Regions from separate parts of the Nostoc sp. FACHB-190 genome, predicted to be linked through region 4. Evidence: riboswitches for the same ligand, from Rfam matches in the RefSeq annotation. Region 4 holds a riboswitch; each other region holds the start of a gene.
What was found. Region 4 has a riboswitch for cobalamin ahead of cobG (precorrin-3B synthase). Riboswitches for the same ligand answer to the same signal wherever they lie in the genome.
Positions count from the first base shown of each region.

Region 1 (5,125 bases), on a different contig from region 4:
ATCAATTAGCTACTGCCAAAATTATTGCCGACGCTCCAGATATAAATTATGTAGAATATCAACAGTTATCATCTAAAAATTCTCTCACAGATTTAGAGCGTCATCAAATACATAAATATACGCTCAAACAAAAGTATGGTGTCGAGGTTACACCAGAACTCAAATTAAAAGATGACCAAGGTTATTACTCCCAATTATTAATTCACTATTATTTAACCCACGAAAGTGATTATTTTCATGTTAGAGACCAACATGAATGGCAACAGCAATTACTGTTAGGTGAAGGTAAAGTTTTCTTGCCAGACATCAAGACTTACACTGTCAAAGTTGAAGCGATGAAAGCTTTAGGAATGCTAGAGTTTATTGACCCAGCTAGAACTTTTATTGAAAATGACCCTGATTTACTTTGGTTGCAAGATGTTGTTTATCAACACAGTCAACATATCAAACGGGTTTTAAGCATTAACTTAGTTAGGGAAGAAGCCGTTACTTCTCAAATCAAAATACTCAGCAAGTTACTCAAGCTATTGGGATTAAAGTTAAAAACTGTTAATGAAGGTTATCAAATAGACCCAGTAACTTTTTATGATAGCAGAGATAAAATATTTACCGCTTGGTACAAACGAGATGAGTTGATGTTAGCTAATTTTAAAGGTGTACAATTGGAAATCAAGGATTTTTCTAATTGGAAGTTTGAGCCTGTTAAGCAGCAGTCTGTATTAGCTGGTTTATCCACAAGATGAATTACATTCTTTTGAATTGATAATTACTACAGGAATTTTATTTTTACTTGATCAATAACCTCTGAGTATGAGTCAAGCATACTGAGGAGTTTCATCAGTCTTTAGCTTTGACTAAAGACTGATATGCAATAACCAAAACCATCCGTAATAATAAAAGCAGGTGTTACTTCGGTTTGGTTATGTACTTAACTTGGTTAGACAACAATAGTTGGTTAATTGAAATGAGTGGTCAACGGATACTAGTTGACCCTTGGCTGGTTGGTGAATTAAGTTTTGGCTTAGATTGGCTGTTTAAAGGTTCTCTCACACAAGAACGCTTAATTTCAGAGCAGATTGATTTAATATTGTTGTCTCAAGGTTTGCCAGACCATGCACATGTGCCGACATTAAAGCAACTTGACCATAAAATTCCGGTTGTGGCTTCGCCGAATGCAACCAAAGTGGTTCAAGATTTGGGTTACACTTGTGTCACTTGTCTGGGGCATGGTGAAACTTTTACTTTTAATGATCAACTAGAAATTCGGGCTTTACCTGGTTCCCCTATTGGCCCGACTTTGATCGAAAACAGTTATTTGTTAAAAGAATTAGCTACTGATTTCACACTTTACTATGAGCCGCATGGCTATCACTCGCCACAGTTAAAACAATTTGCACCAGTGGATGTGCTAATTACGCCAACGGTTGATTTGACATTACCGTTAGTCGGCGCAATTATTCGTGGAACAAATAGTGCTTTGGAAGTAGCTAAATGGCTGCAACCACAATTTATCCTACCTACAGCAGCAAAGGCAAATACAACCTATGAAGGGTTGATGGTGAATTTTTTAAAGGCTGTGGGGACTGCTGAAGATTTGCGGACTTCTTTCCAGAACAACAATCTTACCACCCAGGTGTTAGAACCTAAACCCGGCGATCGCTTGGAATTAAACTTACAAAATCGCGTCTTAACTTGTTAGCTTTAGTGTAAGCGATCGCGTAAAATATAAATAGAGCGATCGCTAATTTTCTCCAACCAGTCTAAAAACATTTTACAGAAAGACGCTTATCTAATCTGTAAACTTGCTAAATTTTTATCCGTCTTTTCTGGAATCAGACTACTGTGACTGTAGTTACTCTTTACAAGTATCCACTCCCTTAACCAAGCCATAATTCAACCATTCAGGTGAATTCAGCAAAACAAGTCTTAAGTTATAGAACAAATATTAATACTAGTTAATTTTTATCCCAACTATTACACAGAACCGAGGTATAAGCTTATGAAAATCTCAACGATCACAACTTCTTTTCTTACCATCGCTTCTTTAATTTTGTCTGTTGGAATTTCATCTGCTCAAGCGAATGGTGAAAAAATCTCACACAATGGTAATGTTGCTAATACTACAACACATGGGCGAGTAATCACTACATCTGTTAACTCTTATATGTCGCCCAGTAATGTTGCTAATTCTCATGTTATGCAACCACTGAATCTAGTTTATCTTGCTTATCAAGGTAATTTAGTATCACAGGGTATTCCCGGTGGTAAGACTTTGATATTTCAACACCAGAGCGGTAATGTTAAGGCAGAAGATTTGGTAAAAGCTGCCATTAATGCCAAAAAAATCCCCAATCAGTTTTTATACAATCCCAGCTATCTCACTGAGGTTAATGTACAATTAGCGTACCTAGAAAAAACTTTGGCTCATTAAATTGAAATAGCCAAGATAAAGTAAATTCCACAAGCTTTGGATGAAAGAAAGACTAGGGGTTAGAGGCTAGAGGCTAGTATTTTTTACTCAGCACTTTCAACTCAGTTTATGATAGGTAAAATATTCGGTTTTGGTGGGGGTCAGCCACCAAAGGAAAGGGGGAAAGTTCGGTGAAAATCCGGCGCTGTCCCGCAACTGTGAAGGAAAGTTAGAAGCTTTACAAGCCACTTTCCCAGTCAGAATGCCCGCCGAATTATAAAATTAAGTCCATCACATCTGCGAGGTACGGATGACTGCTGCCCATACTACTATTACAAGTGATTCTGAGACGATTTCTGCCCACACTCATACTTTATTTGTTTGCCAGACCTGTGCCAGTGTTTGGCAAGATGGTAAGCGTGTAGGTGAAAGTGGTGGTCAAAAACTCCTGCACCAAATTCAGCAATTGGCGCAAGATTGGGATTTGCGCGAGGAATTTCCGATTCAAGCGGTTGAATGTATGAGTGCTTGTAACCGTTCTTGTGTTGTTGCTTTTGCCGCTAAAGGTAAGTTAACTTATCTGTTTGGTGATTTAGATGTTGATAGCAGTGCGGCGGCTGTTTTGGAATGTGCTAGTCAATACTACGCTAAAACTAACGGTGTATTGCCTTGGTCAGAACGACCAGAACCATTGAAACGAGGTATATTAGCGAAAATTCCACCGTTGTAAGTAAAGTGCTGAGTACTGAGTATATACGTGTTTTAATTTTGGGTGGAACCACAGAAGCGGCGGAACTGGGTGCGAGAGTTGCAACTATTGACGGGATTGAAGCGATCGCATCTTTAGCCGGTCGCACCCGTGAACCCTCACGTCCCTCTGGAAATGTGCGAATTGGTGGTTTTGGTGGCGTGGATGGACTGGTAGAATATCTGCGTCAAATGAAAGTTGATGTGTTAATTGATGCTACCCATCCCTTTGCCAATCAAATATCTGACAATGCGGCGGCGGCAGCCAATGAAGTCGGGATACACAGATTAATGTTAATCCGTCCCGCGTGGGAGAAAACAACAGGCGATCGCTGGATTGAAGTAGATAGTAATGCAGCCGCCGCCGATATTTTGCCAAACCAAGCCAAACGAGTATTCTTAACAGTTGGTAGACAAGAACTCAGCACCTTTGCCCATCTTCAAGATATATGGTTTCTGATGCGGATGATTGACCCGCCTGGAAAAGATACTTTAGTACCACCAGGAATAATATTGTGCGATCGCGGCCCTTTTATCCTAGAAAATGAACGGAAAATTATAGTTCAGCACAACATTGATACCATTGTGAGTAAAAATAGTGGTGGTGATGCAACTTACGCTAAAATTATTGCCGCGCGAGAACTAGGCGTACAAGTTGTTATGGTCAAGCGTCCCTCAGTTCCAATGGGAGAAAAAGTTGCAGATGTTGATGGTGCAGTGACTTGGTTATTAGGTAAATTAGAAAGTCAGAGTATAGGGTAAAATATTTCAGTTAAGGCTAAAAATTCTAGTCAATATCATCAATATTTTGTTGTTGGACTGCGAGATCCCCGACTTCTTGAAGAAGTCGGGGATCTCATAAATCCCATAACATATCATCTACTATATATACTTTTTAAGTAAACAAATGATTCAAAATACTCCTATATCAACTATAGATAGTGATATTGCACCCGCAACTACCGCAGAATTTCTCCATATTGAAAAAGCCCAACGTATGGCCGAATTTTTTAGCTTTTTAGGTGATCCTAATCGGTTAAGAATTCTTTCTTTTTTGGCGCAAAAAGAATTATGTGTGAGCGATTTAGCCACATTATTAGATATGAGTGAATCTGCGGTTTCACATCAACTCAGAAATTTACGTGTTATGCGGTTAGTTAACTATCGCAAACAAGGCCGCAATGTATTTTACCGCCTTCATGATAATCATATTCTCCATCTTTATCAGGTAGTAGCTGAACACCTTGATGAACCTGAATGAAGAAGGCAGAAGTCAGAAGACAGAATGAATACCCATAAATAAATATTAGAGGCTTAAAAACCAAGAGTTGCGGAGGTAATAATGTCTCTCTAAAACCTCCTGCCTCCTGCCTTCTGCATCCGGTTGGTGAGCGGACTTGTACTGAGCGCAGCCGAAGTAGCCGAACCACAGCCTCCTGCCTTCTATTTAATTATGATTATGGTGATAACGGGTAAAACCAGGGCCATAAGTTGCTAACAAATTTTCAGGTGATAAAGCAAATTCTGGTTGACCAGTACAAACGACGGTTTGATTGAGACAAAGCACGCGATCGCAATGACGACTAACCATATCAATGTCATGGGAAACTTGTAAAATCGTCCAGCCTTCTTCTTGTTTCAACTCATTAAGTAAAACATAAAAATCGGCTGCACCTTGCATATCAACCCCAGCAAAAGCTTCATCTAACACCAACAGTTTTCGCGGCATAACTAAACAATAAGCTAGTAATACTCGCTTTAGCTGACCACCGCTAAGAGTTCCGATGGGTTGATTCCGCAGATGATAAACTCCAGTGCGTCGTAAAGCTGCTGTCACTGCTGCTGTTTTGTCGCGGTTTTGTTTCCATAATCGAGAAAATAAAGTATGTTGTGTTTTGGCTTTTGGCTGTTGACTTTCTTTCTGCCATCCCAAAGCAATTAATTCACTCACAGAAATAGGAAAACTGC
Region 1 covers NZ_JACJQW010000001.1:141,249-146,373, forward strand. The annotation lists gene H6G28_RS00665 (plasmid replication protein, CyRepA1 family) at 1-743, shown strand, start outside; gene H6G28_RS00670 (MBL fold metallo-hydrolase) at 923-1,699, shown strand; gene H6G28_RS00675 (hypothetical protein) at 2,000-2,431, shown strand; cobalamin riboswitch at 2,540-2,698, shown strand; gene H6G28_RS00680 (DUF1636 domain-containing protein) at 2,721-3,140, shown strand; gene H6G28_RS00685 (cobalt-precorrin-6A reductase) at 3,164-3,919, shown strand; gene H6G28_RS00690 (ArsR/SmtB family transcription factor) at 4,155-4,418, shown strand; gene H6G28_RS00695 (metal ABC transporter ATP-binding protein) at 4,605-5,125, opposite strand, start outside.
Region 1: linked by a shared signal. The riboswitch ahead of H6G28_RS00680 (DUF1636 domain-containing protein) and the one ahead of cobG (precorrin-3B synthase) in region 4 are both predicted to bind cobalamin.

Region 2 (5,125 bases), on a different contig from region 4:
TAGCAGTCAAAAACTCACCCCAATAGCGACCGTTTAAAGTTTGTTCTGGAACTTTACCTTGGCGATAAATCTGATCTAAGGCGGCAATTCCACCTTTTTGGTCAGATTTTAACTGTCTTTTCGCTACTTCCAGTTCTGCACGTAAATTAACATTGAGTTGCTGATCAATATTCATGAGTCGCCTCACTGAGTTTAGTTGATTCCTGAAGGCTAGGATTGACGCAATGAAGGAGATTTCACTATTGAGACTCAATCAAGTAACTGCTTATATTATGACAATTCACAACGCTAGATTCAGTCACCAGCGCCAGATTGAGTAAATTTACCTGAATCATTCGGCTTAATTATCCACCTCAGACTTCCCCAGACAGTAAATTTGACTACCGTTGAATTTTTAATTTTTGCCAATTTGGCAAACAAATTGTTGTGAATACTGATATTGTTTGTATTGTGCAAGGGGTGTACCAGAAGTTGTCCTGACTTTATGGTCGGGGCAACTTCTCCAAAAATATTACCAGCAAGAAAAGTAGTACAGATAAACTGAGTCACCCAAGTCGTCTCAAAGTATTGTTCTCCGGGGTGTTAGTGCTGAGTTTTAAATAAGGTTAATAAAAGATAAAAATTAAATTAAAAATTTATAATTTATATATATAAATTGCAATAAATTCTGACTGCTGGGCGAAAATTGATGGTTTTTATAAAGTGTTAAGAGTTATTATCGATCCCAAGGAATAAATTAACAACTTGTAAAAAATCATATCAATTGAGTGAACTACCCAAGCGTTTACATTTCGGAACAAACCAGTCCCATAAATTTAACTGGCGATATGGGACAAGCTGTGCAAATTTCTATTCATGCACCGAGTAAATATATATGTACTAATTGCGAACGGATATTACCAGATTGGAAACAAGAACCCTTTTTTTGGGTTGTGGTTGTTTTGCAGCGATCGCAATTTTCTTTAGTGGAAAGCACCAAAGAAATCGAGGCGGAGAAACAAAAGTTACGCCAAAGGTTTATGGGATTTGGTTGTGATGTGGCTTTTGAATTGCGCGATCGCGGTTATCTCTCAGACTTAATTGATCCGCGTACAGGCTATCCTTTACTTTCGCGTCCCGGTGCAATGCCGCACAATGATACTGCTGTAGTTAAAGCGTTACTTGGCTATCCAGTCATTAAAAATAAATGCTGTGTGCTGGTTCATCCAATTTGGGGTACAGCAATTTATCCGAGTATTTTAATCTCCGCCGCACCGCCAACGCTGATTGAATTTGTCGTTAAAGAAATCGCCTGTCAACATGGATGGGAAGAGGAAGCCTGAAGTAAGCTGTTAAGCATTTAATTTGCACATTTAGGCCGCAGAGGGGCAGGGGGCAGGGAGCAAGGGAGAGGGTTTACAGCGTTTGCCAAAATGAAAATGATGCAATTTAAATGACGATTAGCTTATGAAAGTTTTTTTCAAGGATTTTTATGATCCAGACATTAGTAATGATTTTACTTCTTCCTCCGGTTGGTGAGCGAAGCCGAACCACTGCCTTCTTTTGCAAGACTGCGATATTCCCAAGGGTTGGTAAATTTGCTATCACTCCAAACACCTAGTTTTTGCTGTTGTGCTTGTGCTTCTGCTTTTTGAACTAAATCTTTACTCGGACATTTGTTTAGATAAGGGCGATAAACCTTAGCTAAACCTTCTTTTAATAAGACTTCTTGGACAAAAGTACCATCTTTTAAGCGGACTTCTGCAACCTTTCTACCATAGCGATCGCTATCTGTAATCGTCAACATCACGCGATCGCCTGATTGTTTTACTAATTGTTGTAAGCGTGCTTGTGCTTTGCTACCCCAGTCAAATTGATTGCGATCGCTGGCGAGTTTACTGTTCCTTTCTTTTTGGGAATGGGGTACTTCTGGCGCATCAATACAAGCAAAGCGCACATTGAATTTAATTCCTTTCGCATCTTTGACAGCTAAAGTATCCCCATCACTCACCCTTTCTACCAAGTCTCCAGAAGCACCAAAGAATTTATCACAACTCACCAAACCCAAAACCATCACAACTGCACTTAGCCAAAGTACCATCTGTTTTGTTAATTTCTGCATTCAACCTCACCTAACTCTGATGGATGATACTATATTTGATTTTTGAAATAGATGCGGCTCCGATTGAAGTGCCAACATTAAAAATAGTGATATATTTACTGAGATCGGTTCTGATGGGGAGCAGCCATCAGACGTAAGGGGGAAAGTTCGGTGAGAATCCGGCACTGTCCCGCAACTGTGAACCAAAATTGGGTGAGTCAGGATGCCCGCCGATATAACTGAATATATTTACATAAATCTGCGAGGTACAGATTATGAACAGAAAAAAGCAGGCTTTAGCTAGTCTATGCCTGATGGCAGTAATTAGTTTTTACTTAGTAGTTGGTTTACCCAAACCCGCCTACGCAATGCACATTATGGAAGGTTTTTTACCAGTGCAGTGGGCGATTTTTTGGTGGGTTGTAGCATTGCCATTTTTTTTATTAGGGTTGCGGAGTTTGACACGCATTACCCAAGTCAACCCGCAACTTAAACTACTACTCGGCTTGGCGGGTGCGTTTACCTTTGTACTTTCCGCCTTGAAAATCCCTTCGGTTACAGGTAGCTGTTCTCATCCTACCGGCACAGGGTTAGGTGCGGTGCTGTTTGGCCCCTTAACTATGTCGGTTTTGGGTAGTTTAGTATTGTTGTTTCAGGCTTTGTTGTTAGCACATGGCGGTTTGACAACCCTGGGAGCAAATGCGTTTTCAATGGCGATCGCCGGGCCATTTGCCGCTTACTGGATATATAATTTCACAATTAAATTAGGTGGTAAAGAAAAAATCGCCATATTTCTCGCCGCAGCCATTTCAGATTTACTCACCTACATTATTACTTCTATCCAACTCGCCTTAGCTTTTCCCGCGCCTGTTGGTGGCTTCATTGCTTCATTTACCAAATTCGCCGGAATTTTTGCCTTAACTCAAGTCCCTCTCGCAATTAGTGAAGGATTGCTAACTGTATTAGTGTGGAACTGGTTGCAATCTTATAATCCTCAAGAATTAGAATTGCTGAAATTAATCAAACGGGAACCCCAAGGAAATGAATCAGTCTAAAAAAGGGTTGAGTAACTGGTTATTAGTATTAGCTGTATTGGCTTTAGCTGTTGCACCCTTAATCTTTGTCCGTAATGCAGAATTTGGCGGTGCTGATGGCAAAGCACAAGAAGCTATAAGTGAGATACAACCAGAATATAAACCTTGGTTTAAATCAATTTTTGAACCAGCTAGTGGTGAAATAGCAAGCTTATTATTTGCTTCGCAAGCAGCTTTGGGTGCGGGAGTAATTGGTTACGCAATTGGGTTATATAAAGGCCGTTCCCAACAACAAAAGCATGAAGAATGAGTTTGCAATTAGATACGTTAGCTTATACTAATCGGTTGCGAAAATTACCACCAGAGCATAAACTAATTTTTGCCTTGACTACTCTTGCTATTGCCCTTGCTACCCATCCATTCGTGCAGATTTTAATAGCAATTTGGATGGGTGTTTGGACAATGGTTTATGCCAAAATTCCGGCTAGTATTTATTTCCGTTTGTTATTATTTACCATCGTTTTTTGTTTGACAAGTTTACCCGCCTTAATCATCAATGGTGTGTCAATTAATGATTTGCCAAAGGTGCAGTTAGATGCTTTATATGGGCTAAGTTTTGGACAATTCTATATTTATGTTAGTCATCATGGCAGTCTGCAAGCCTGGGCAATCTTCACCAGAGCATTAGCCTCAGTTTCCTGCTTATATTTTCTCATGTTAACTGTTCCGTTTACGGAAATCTTACAAACTCTGCGTTACTTGCGATTTCCAGTGCTGTTAACTGATTTGTTATTACTGATGTATCGGTTTATTTTCATTTTGCTGAATACAGCCAATGAAATATGGACAGCGCAAAATTCCCGTGGTGGCTATCGCACTTGGCGTATTTGGATGAAAAGTTTAGCCATATTAATTGGACAACTTTTACAGCGCACATTACAAACATATAATCAGTTTTCTCTGGGTTTAGAAGCGCGGGGTTTTGTTGGGGAATTTAAAGTTTGGCATCCTCGCCGCTATCATCCCCAAACCAGATATATTATCGAAGCAATTTGCGGCTGTATTTGTTTAATTGGATTGGAATTTTGGCGAAATGCAGGAATATTTATTAGAATTTGAGCAAGTATCTTACACCTATTCCGGCGCACAGCAATCAGCTTTGAATGGTCTTAACTTAAAAGTTCCATTGGGTAAAAGATGTGCGCTCATTGGGCAGAATGGTTGTGGGAAAACCACGTTATTTTTATTAGCTAATGGTTTATATAAACCTGATAAGGGTGTTGTACGGTGGCGTGGAGAACCGTTAACTTATCATCGTAATTATCTGGGGAAATTGCGTCAACAAGTCGGGCTAATCTTTCAAGATCCCGAACAGCAATTAGTAGCTTCTACTGTGGAAGAAGATATATCTTATGGTTTGTGTAATTTAGGACTGCCAGTTTCGCAAATTCAAGCACGAGTAGAACAAATATTATTAGAATTTGGGTTGACAGCTTTAGCTGAAAGACCAGTACATCATTTAAGTTTAGGACAAAAAAAGCGGGTTTCTATAGCAGATGTGATGGTATTGAATCCTGAATTATTATTGTTAGATGAACCAACAGCTTATTTAGATGTGAAGCATACGCGGAATTTGCTGAAAACTCTGCAAAAAATTCATCGAGACGGCAAAACTTTAATGATGGCAACCCACGATTTAGATTTGGTGTATCGTTGGGCAGATTGGGTTTTTGTCATGGATAAAGGACAATTGATAGTAGAAGGTGAACCGCAAGATGTATTTAGTCAGCGTTCTTTATTAGAAGAGTTAGAGTTAGGCGTACCGTTGATATATGAAATGTTATTCGATGGGTTATCAGGTGAGGATGAAGCCGTTAGAGAAAGAGTAAGGCAAAGAATATTAAAATTATTTCATGATTTTGCGTCGTGATATAGCAATCCTAAATGAGTCGTGAAAAACATAGATAAGGAAACGAACCGCCAAGAACGCCTTCGCGTAGCGTCTCGTAGA
Region 2 covers NZ_JACJQW010000004.1:274,143-279,267, forward strand. The annotation lists gene H6G28_RS07520 (hypothetical protein) at 1-175, opposite strand, end outside; gene H6G28_RS07525 (methylmalonic aciduria and homocystinuria type D protein) at 828-1,322, shown strand; gene H6G28_RS07530 (thermonuclease family protein) at 1,496-2,101, opposite strand; cobalamin riboswitch at 2,190-2,329, shown strand; gene H6G28_RS07535 (energy-coupling factor ABC transporter permease) at 2,356-3,135, shown strand; gene H6G28_RS07540 (energy-coupling factor ABC transporter substrate-binding protein) at 3,122-3,424, shown strand; gene cbiQ (cobalt ECF transporter T component CbiQ) at 3,421-4,233, shown strand; gene H6G28_RS07550 (energy-coupling factor ABC transporter ATP-binding protein) at 4,208-5,044, shown strand.
Region 2: linked by a shared signal. The riboswitch ahead of H6G28_RS07535 (energy-coupling factor ABC transporter permease) and the one ahead of cobG (precorrin-3B synthase) in region 4 are both predicted to bind cobalamin.

Region 3 (5,125 bases), on a different contig from region 4:
TACACATGGTCACGATGGCTTAGTTGATGAACAAGGCACAATTTTAAATGACCCCACGGTAGAAGTGTTAGTGAAAATGGCACTTTCCCAAGCCGCCGCCGGAGCAGATTTTGTTGCTCCTTCTGACATGATGGATGGAAGAATTGGAGCAATTCGTCAGGCTTTAGATGCAGAAGGTTACATCAATGTCGGGATTTTGGCATACTCCGCTAAATACGCCTCAGCCTACTATGGCCCCTTTCGAGATGCGTTAGATTCTGCTCCGAAATTTGGTGATAAAAAGACCTATCAAATGGATGCAGCCAACGCTAGAGAAGCCATCAAAGAAGTAGAACTAGACATTGCCGAAGGTGCAGATATTGTCATGGTTAAACCTGCCCTCGCTTATCTAGATATTATTCAACAAATTCGCATAGCCACCCAATTACCAGTAGCAGCCTACAACGTCAGTGGCGAGTACGCCATGATTAAAGCCGCAGCTCAAATGGGTTGGATAGATGAAAAAAAAGTAATTTTAGAAAGTTTGACGAGTATGAAACGTGCTGGTGCAGATTTAATTTTGACCTACTTCGCCAAAGACGTAGCGTTGATCAAGAAGTATGAAGTGTGAAGTGTCCCATGACTAACAACATTGACTTGGCTATTGTTGGTGCAGGGCCTCATGCTCTCACCTTAACTACTCATCTGTTGCAAAAACGGCAGTCAATTAGGGGTAGATTTTCGGTATTTGACCCTAGTGGGATGTGGTTGAGTGGTTGGAAGCAGCAATTTGCCGCTTTAGAAATTCCCCATTTGCGTTCTCCCGCCGTTCACCATCCCGACCCCAACCCGTTTGCTTTACGCAAGTTTGCTGAATCTCGTCCTCAAGAATTATTTCCCCCCTACGATTTACCAGGGACAAAGTTATTTGAGGATTTTTGCCAAGATGTGATTCGAGTTTGGCAGTTGCAAGAGCAAGTAATTCCTCTGGCCGTCAAGGGTATTACACCTTTAGTTGATAATTTACGTCCCAAATTTCGCCTTGATTTGCAAGATGGACAAGAGGTAATTGCTCGGCGGGTTGTCTTGGCTACTGGTGGTTTTCAAATTCAATTACCAAATTGGGTTAAGGAAATCCCCACAACTTACCCACCAGACAAACTTTGCCACTCACAAAATATTGATTTACGCAAATCACACTTGACTGGTAAGAGAGTTTTGATTGTCGGTGGTGGGTTGACAAGTGGACATTTGGCTATCGGCGCAATTTCTCGCGGTGCAAAGGTGCATTTGCTGATTCGGCGAAATTTAGCAGAGAAGTTGTTTGATGCTGAACCCGGATGGTTGGGGCCGAAATATCTCAAAGATTTTTTTGCTCAATCAAACTGGGAAAAACGCTGGACAATGATTCAGCAAGCCAGAAATGGTGGTTCTATGACACCAGCGATCGCAACTCAACTACGGCGACAAGTGCGGGCTGGTAACATCAGAATTGACGAACAATGCCAAGTTATCAAAGCTGAATGGTTGGGTGAAAATTGGCGCGTCGAATGTAGTGATAGTAGCCGACATGAGTTTGATTACATTTGGCTTTCCACTGGGACTAAATTCGATGTCACAACTGAACCCCTATTAACAGATATCCTCGCAGCTTATCCCACTCCCATCATCAAAGGTTTGCCAGTATTAGATACTAGCCTGCGTTGGCCTGGCTGTGAGTTATTTATTATGGGTGGTCTTGCTGCTTTACAAGTCGGCCCAACAGCCAGAAATTTATCAGGTGCAAGAATGGCTTGCGAAAAAATTGTTCCAGCCATTGTCAAACCAAGTGTTTCCTTTTCTCCCAGCATTAGTACAGCCAAAGCCAGTTGAAGGATAGGGTATGGTATATTTCCACTGGGAACTTCCAAGAGGTTGAAACAACTTTTGCAAAAAACATTTTTGCTGAGTAATTTATTTCTTGGAAGTTCCTGACTGTGGTATTATCTACGCAATAACAACTCGGTTCTGGTGGGGAACAGCCATCAGAGGTAACGGGGAAAGCCCGGTGTGAATCCGGCACTGTCCCGCAGCTGTAATGAAGTTCATGCTTCAAAGTCAGAATGCCCGCCGAAATTACAACTAACTCCCATCTGCGAGGTACAGATGAATAACTTTGCTAATACTCTCTTCATCAAGAAGTGTAACTTTCTCATAGTTGCAGACCGAAGCCATGCAATCGCAATTTCTATGAGATTGTAGAATCTTCCCTACAAATATTAATACTGACACAAGGTTAGAGATACAAGCCTGAAAACCCATTTGTATCCTCACCTTGGCCTTTGCATATTTACATTATCTCTAGCCAGGTTTGCGCCCATACTCCCCGCAAACCTGAAAACTCTAGCGTGCATTTCTTGTCTTCATCAGCAATGTTTCAAAATTAATGAACAACAAACAACATACTTTATTCGTCTGCACAACCTGTGCGAGTGTGTGGCAAGATGGCAAGCGGGTTGGTGAAAGTGGCGGACAGCAGCTATTACAACAACTACAACAACTTGCACAAACTTGGGAATTGCAAAATAAATTTTCCATTCAAGGTGTTGAATGTATGAGTGCTTGCAGTCATGCTTGCGTTGTCGCCTTCCAAGCAGAAGCGAAACTCACCTATCTTTTTGGCAACTTAGCAGTTGATGACAATGCATCCGCCATCCTGCAATGTGCCACTCAATACTACAGTAAGCCAGATGGGTTACTACCTTGGTCAGAACGTCCAGAAGCTTTAAAAAGAGGCATCTTAGCCAAAATCCCACCCCTCAGTAAATGGGCAAAATTACATCACAATTGCTGTTAATTCAACACCAGTAGTTTATCAATTTCGTAGTAAGGACTTTAGTCCTTAAAACTCCTAGCACTAAAGTGCTTACTACAAACTGAGAAACTAGCTTGCAAATTGCACCATAAGCATGATAATAATAATCATTATCAAAATAGCCTCCTGGCTGAGAGTTTTTGCAAAAACCTCAAATCTTTAGTGACAACAAAATTTTTTAGTTATACAGGTGGCTGAAATTACCAATGCGTAATCAATTTATCGCCAGATGGGGAACTCAACTTATCGTCTCCAGCGTAACTATCACCGCAGGGATGCTGTGGGAAAATTCCAGCATCATCGCCACAGAAACTGCACAAGCAGAAGAAAAAGAACCAGATATTGAACTCACAGTTATTGACAAACTCCTCAATGAACCTGTATTTTCCCCTTTTCGCCGCGAGGGAACAGTAAAAGATTCCACCCGTCCGGTGTATGTGATTACTGGCGAAGAAATGGAAGCGCAAGGTGCAAGAACTGTCAAAGAAGCACTGCGATTTCTTCCTGGTATTTTAGGTGACGGTACTGTTGGGACAGAAGTAAACGCTTTAAGTGGTCAATTTATTCGCGGTTCTAATACTGGTCAAGTATTAATATTGCTTGATGGAAGACCAATTAATAATCTAGGTGGCGGTGGTTTTGACCTGTCAGAATTTACCACGAACAATATTGAAAGAGTCGAAGTCTTACCCGGAGGTGGTTCAACTCTTTATGGTTCAGATGCAATAGGTGGGGTAATTAATATTGTTACCCGTCGTCCTACAGAGCAAATTACCACAGAAACTAAAGTTAATCTTGGTTCCTATGGATTGAACCAACAAAGCATTCAAAATAGTGGAAAATCCGGTGATATTTCTTGGGTAGTTGGATATAGCCGGACTCAAGCACAAAATAATTATCGCTTTCGTATTCCTGAAGCTAACTTTGAGGGGACAAGAACGAATAATGACGCACTCTTTAATAACTTTAATGTCAAATTAGAAGCAAATTTAGGAAAACGTAACACCTTAACCCTCTCCACCTTATATTTAGGTAAAGAACAGGGAGTACCTGGAGGCGTACCCATTCCTGTACCTCAATTTGGACAGGGATTTTTTAACTCTCTCACTGATAATAATCGCAAATACACAGACCAAGTTCTCACCGATTTAACCTGGAACTCTAAATTAGGAAGCGGCGATGATTCACTCTTAACAGCGAGAGTTTACGCTGACTTTCTCAACACTCGTTTTGATAATCGTAGCGGTGCAATTACATCTCAAAATCGCTTTGATACCAAACAGGATTCCTATGGTATTCAAGTTACCCATAATTGGAATGTTGCCAATAATCAGACTTTAGTTTATGGCTTTGATTATCGTAATACCAATGTACGCAACACCACATCTAATTATGGGACAAACATCACCAGAGAAAATTATGATGATGCTATAGGTCAAGGGGCAATTTTTGGTAAGTATGAAATTAATTTTTCTCCTAATTTTAGTATGAATTTAGGAGTACGGCAAGATTTTAGTAGTTTGGTGAATGGTTCGTTTACTTCGCCATCTGTAGGAGCAAAGTTAGCGGTATCAGATTCAACTACAATCCGAGCCAACTATATCAGAAACTTCCGCGCTCCAACCATAGCGAATTTATTTAATAATAATCCGACTAATATTGGCAATCCTAACCTCAAGCCAGAAAAAGGGGATAGTTTTGATGTGGGAATTGACCAAAAGTTAGGGAATATTGGCTTGCTGAGGTTGACATTTTTTAGTAACCGTGTTTCTGATACAATTGCCTTTAAAAGACTCACACCGCCTGTCAATGGAAATACAGGAACTTGGGAAAATATCGGTTTGGTACAAACTACAGGAATTGAAGCTTCTTTAAATTTACAGTTGGCGAGGAATGTCTATGCTTTTGTGAATTATACGGCGAATGATCCGCGTATTTTAGAAAGTGCTAATCCGGCGGAGGTTGATAAGGAATTAAGATTTGCAGGTGCAGATAAATTAAATTTGGGTGTGTCTTATGAAAATCCTCAAGGTTGGTATTTGGGGGTGTTGATGAACTCTTTAAATGGGTATCCCACTAATAATATTAATACGGAATTTCTTTCGGGGTATACGACTTTTGATTTGAAGATGCGTGTGCCGATTAGTGATAGTTTGGTTTTAACTGGGAGTTTGGATAATCTGTTTGATCAGCGTTATCAGTTGTTTCCTGGGTTTCCTGATGGGGGGAGGATTTTTCAGATTGGGTTGAGTTCTCGGTTCTAAAGAGTTTTTCACGCAGAGGCGCAGAGGC
Region 3 covers NZ_JACJQW010000005.1:47,311-52,435, forward strand. The annotation lists gene hemB (porphobilinogen synthase) at 1-610, shown strand, start outside; gene H6G28_RS08105 (FAD/NAD(P)-binding protein) at 619-1,851, shown strand; cobalamin riboswitch at 1,965-2,107, shown strand; gene H6G28_RS08110 (DUF1636 family protein) at 2,405-2,815, shown strand; gene H6G28_RS08115 (TonB-dependent receptor plug domain-containing protein) at 3,040-5,097, shown strand.
Region 3: linked by a shared signal. The riboswitch ahead of H6G28_RS08110 (DUF1636 family protein) and the one ahead of cobG (precorrin-3B synthase) in region 4 are both predicted to bind cobalamin.

Region 4 (5,125 bases):
ACAGGCATGAATTAGACGTACAGCTACTTTTGCTACATCTGGTGGCAGGGCATCTAAGTTAGCTTCTGACCGAATGATCGAAAAAGAATTACGGTAAATTTCGTTAGCGTTGCGGATATAGTCGGACATTTTTTGGTTATAAACAGCAGGTTACAGGGGACAGGTGATAGGTGATAGGTGATTTGTACATTTGTTATCTAAAGTTTGATTGTTTACTGATATGGGAGTTACACAAAATTATGAAAGAACGAACCGCAAAGGACGCAAAGGACACGAAGTTATAAGAGTTTGAGAGAGTTAGGACTTACGCACAGGTTAGGGAAAAACAAACCACAGAGGCGCAGAGGTCACAGAGGAATGAGAGTTTGAGAGAGTTATTGAGTAAGTCTTATTAATACTTAAGGAGTCAGTTGACAAGAATCATGTTTTGATGGTGCAAGGACGTAACTCTTTTAATCGGTTAGTACCATAACGATTGACAAATTCTCCAAAAGATTCTTCGGAATTAAGGCTGTGAATTTTATAGATTTTGAGCATTTGTTCAATAATTACGGGTAATTCTGTAAAACTTACATCTTGATAGATTTTCTGACCGAATTGTTCGAGACTATCACGATCGCCGACATAAATGTGATAACTTTCTATGTTGCGATCGCTCACACCCAGTAAAGTGATGTCACCTGTGTGATGTTGGGCGCAAGATTTTGCACAGCCGCTAAAGTGAATGTTAATCGGGCGATTTAGCTGAACACGATTTTTGAGATAATCGGCTAATGCTAAAGCATGACTTTTAGTATCGGTAGCCGAAGCCGCACAACCGCGTTTACCAGAACAAGCAACTAATGTACTTTGAATATTAGTGACGGTGAAATCTAAGCCTAAGTTAGTTAGGTGATTTTGAACATCAATAACGCACTGTTGGGGAATATCCGTGATGAGTAAATTTTGCCAAGGTGTGAGTCTGATGGTTCCACTACCATATTTTGCTGCTAAATTGCCCAAACGCCGCAACTGCTGACTTGTTAACCGACCAAGGGGTAAGACGACACCAATATAAAACAAATTTTCTTGGCGTTGGGGATGAATCCCAATATGCCAGAAACCTGCTTCCTTTATTGTTGGGGAAGGTTGAGAACGCTGCAAAGTAAAACTTAAACGCTGTTCAACTTGCTGAAGATAATTTTCCCATCCCAAACTGTTGATAACTGCTTGTAACCGTGGCTTGCGCCTAAGTTGAATATCAGTATGCTTTAAATAAACATCTGCTAAAGCTGCCAAAACAGACAAACATTGTTCTGGTAACAATATAATTCCTGTATTGATGGGTGGTTGGCTTTTGATGAAACTTAGATATAAGCAGAAGTAAACTTGAGTGTCGATTAACTCAGCCCTCAACAGGATATCATTGAGGCGATCGCTTACCGAAACTTTCCCACCGCCATCAAAGCAAACACTAAACTTAGCTGAGAGTGCTGATAGTTCCGAATGTGCTGCTAAATAAGCATCCCAGCTTTGAATTAAAGGGCGAGTATCGATTAATTCTTCTGGGTCGATACCTGCTGTTGGGCTAGTCATAATATTACGGATGTGGTCTATAGCCGAATTGTGAGACCCTATACCCAAATTTTGCAGGTGTTGTAAAACTTCGCTGCTGATACCCTGGCTAATTTCTCTGATTTGCAGGTTGGCGCGATTTGTGACATCCACATAACCACCACCTTGCATATCTGCAATCTGTGCGATCGCCTGACATTGTTTACTATTAAGTATCCCTCCTGGTATTCTCAGGCGAGATAAAATTCCATCTTGAGCAGATGTAGCGTAGAATAACCCCGGACAGGCTGTAAATCCCGAAACCAACGTCTCAACTCCTTCTCTGTGCAACGCAGAGAGTAGATCATCATGTCTTATAGACACACCCGGAGTTGGCATTCTGACTTGGGATTTCCCTTCACAGCTGCGGCACAGTCCCGGAATTTCACCGGAGTTTCCCAACTCCAAGTCTTAGTAATTTACCATGAGACCGTCTTCGCCATACTCTATGCTTCACATTTTTTTCATCAATGATTGGTGAATAATTACAGATCCCCGACTTCTTAAAGAAGTCGGGGATCTTAGCCGTGCAATTTTCGTACATCAAATATGATTGTATAAACTGTACTGCTATCAAATATTGCTCTTCAAGTTGGGAAAACTAACTTTAGTGACAGTGTAATCTACTACGCCGCTAAAGGAGATACGCATGAGTACAGTTACCATTCAGGCTAATCAACTTCCTATTCACAAAGTATTTAGCGATGATTTTATTTTTACGATTCCTCTATATCAGCGTCCTTATGCTTGGACAACGGAACAAGCTGGAGAACTTTTTGAAGATTTAATCAGTGCTTTAGGAGATAGTGACGAGAAGATTGATGATATTAATCCATACTTTTTAGGTAGTATTGTACTTATTAAAGGAGATACAACGGATGCTAAGGTCATTGATGGTCAACAGCGTTTGACTACAATTACTGTGCTATTAGCTGCTTTAAGAGCATCTGTTAGTAAAGAATATAAACATATATTAACTAAATACTTATACCAAGAAGATCCTTTTGAACCAGAAAATAATATTTATAGGTTGACTTTACGTGAAAAAGATACACCATTCTTTAAAGAATATATTCAATCTGAAAGTGGTCTTGAAAGATTGAATGTTTTGATTGATAGTAAACTATCGGATAGTTGTAAAAATCTAAAGCATAATGCCTTGCTTTTTCTGGACAAGCTGAAAGTAATACCAGAATCTCAACTTATTCGCTTTATTCAGTTTCTTATTAAACGTTGCTTTATAGTATTAGTCTCAACTCCAGATATTGAATCTGGTTATCGAATATTTTCAGTATTGAATAATCGAGGTCTTGATTTATCACATGCTGATATTTTAAAAGCAGAGATTATTGGAAAAATCCCATCGGAACATCAGGATAAATATAGTGAAAAATGGGAGAACGTAGAAGAAAGATTAGGACGTGATACATTCAAAAGCCTTTTCTCTCATATTAGAATGATTCATGGGAAATCAAAACCTCGTGAAAGTATACTTAAAGAGTTTAAAAAAGATGTTAACCCATCACCTACAGAATATCCTCAGCAGTTTATTGATAAGATTTTACTGCCTTTAGCTGATGCTTTTTATGACATCCAGTATCAAGTTTACGAAGGAAGTTTATGGACAGATGAAATTAATATATTGTTCCAATGGTTGCAATTTATTGACAATTCTGATTGGATACCACCAGCTATTTTTTATTTATCGCAAAATTATCATAATCCTGAATTATTATTGCGATTCTTTTCAGACTTAGATAGGCTGGCTTCTTGTTTAATGATTCAGCGTGCTAATATCAATGAACGTATTGAACGTTATAGCAAGTTACTACACGCTATTGATAATCGAGAAGATTTGTATACGCCAGATTCACCATTACAATTGACTTCTAAAGAAAAAGAAAATATCCTCAAAATTCTGAATGGCGACCTTTATTTAATCAAGAAAATCAGAAGTTATGTTTTGCTGCGCTTAGATTCTGCCCTTGCTGAAGGAAAGCCTGCTTATACTTTTTCTAATATTACAGTTGAACACGTACTACCACAAAATCCATCTGCTGATAGTGAGTGGTTAACCTTGTTTCCTACTCAGGAAGATAAGGAAAAATATGTACATCGGTTAGGTAATTTAGTTTTACTATCTTCTGCGAAAAATAGCATGGCTCAAAACTTTGATTTTGAGACTAAAAAGCAGAAATATTTTACAACGAAGAAAGGTATTTGTAATTTTGCACTCACTACACAAGTATTGATGGAAAAAGAATGGACATCTGAAATTATCGAAAAACGGCAAAAAGTTTTAATTGACAAGTTGAAAGAACTTTGGCGTTTATAAAATTAGGACTTACGCAAAACACCTCTCAAACTCTTATTTCTCTGTGAACTCTGCGCTACGTCAGTTCGCTCAAGTCGGGAAACCCGCCCACGCGACTGACTCCTCTGTGGTTAGTTCTTCCGTAGCCTGTGCGTAAGTCCTGAATATTAGGTTTTAGTAATGCGATCGCCTCAGTATTGGTGCGTTAGGCGCTCGAATATAGTTTTTGTGATGAATTGAATTACTCACAATCTGCGCCTAACACACCCTACTGGCGTGTCTAGCCTTAAATGTTGCATTACAACTCTCTTGTGGGATGGGCTTCTAGCCCGTCCGGTGCGGGCAGGATGCCCACACCACAAGAACGATATTTTTGCACTACTTTAGTCTAGACAGTCCACTACGATAATTTGACTATTCTCCTAAATAAATGCCTAAACCACGAGCAGTTTGAACCAAAGTATCTTCTGGGTTGACGGCTTTGTACTGTGCGATCGCTTCTTCGATTGGTACGGTGATCACTTGGCGATTTTGCCAAGCAACCATGTAATCATATTTACCTTCCTCAATTAGATTAACTGCGGCTACACCAAAAGCCGAGGCGACTAATCGGTCTAGGGGTGAGGCTGTACCACCGCGTTGGATGTGTCCTAAGACGGTGACTCTTGTTTCTGCACCGATGCGATCGCTAATTTGGTCGGCGAGATATTCCCCAATTCCCCCATATCGTGATTGACCCAGGCGATTAGTTAAGGTGCGAGTTTCCCCTTCTTGAGTCCGCACAGCTTCGGAGACAATCACTAAACAATAGTTTTTGCCGTCTTCTTGACGGTTTTTAATGTGATAACAAATATCATCCATACTGTAGAGGATTTCGGGAATTAAAATCACATCTGCACCCCCAGCAATTCCCGCAGCTAAAGCGATGTGTCCCGCATCACGACCCATGACTTCTAAGATCATGACTCGACTATGGGAAGCGGCGGTGAAATGTAATTTATCCAGTGCTTCGGTCGCAATATTAACGGCTGTATCAAAGCCAATGGCGTGTTCAGTAATACCGATATCATTATCAATGGTTTTCGGGATACCGACTAAGTTAATCCCGCCTTGTTGTGCGAGGCGACGCAGAATTGCTAAACTACCATCCCCACCAATGCCAATCAACGCATCTAAATCTAATTGATGATAGCCTGCAATAATTTCTGATGAGCGATC
Region 4 covers NZ_JACJQW010000022.1:63,924-69,048, reverse strand. The annotation lists gene H6G28_RS22010 (precorrin-8X methylmutase) at 1-129, opposite strand, end outside; gene cobG (precorrin-3B synthase) at 421-1,917, opposite strand; adenosylcobalamin-variant (AdoCbl-variant) riboswitch at 1,919-2,002, opposite strand; gene H6G28_RS22000 (DUF262 domain-containing protein) at 2,243-3,928, shown strand; gene H6G28_RS21995 (ATP-dependent 6-phosphofructokinase) at 4,322-5,125, opposite strand, start outside.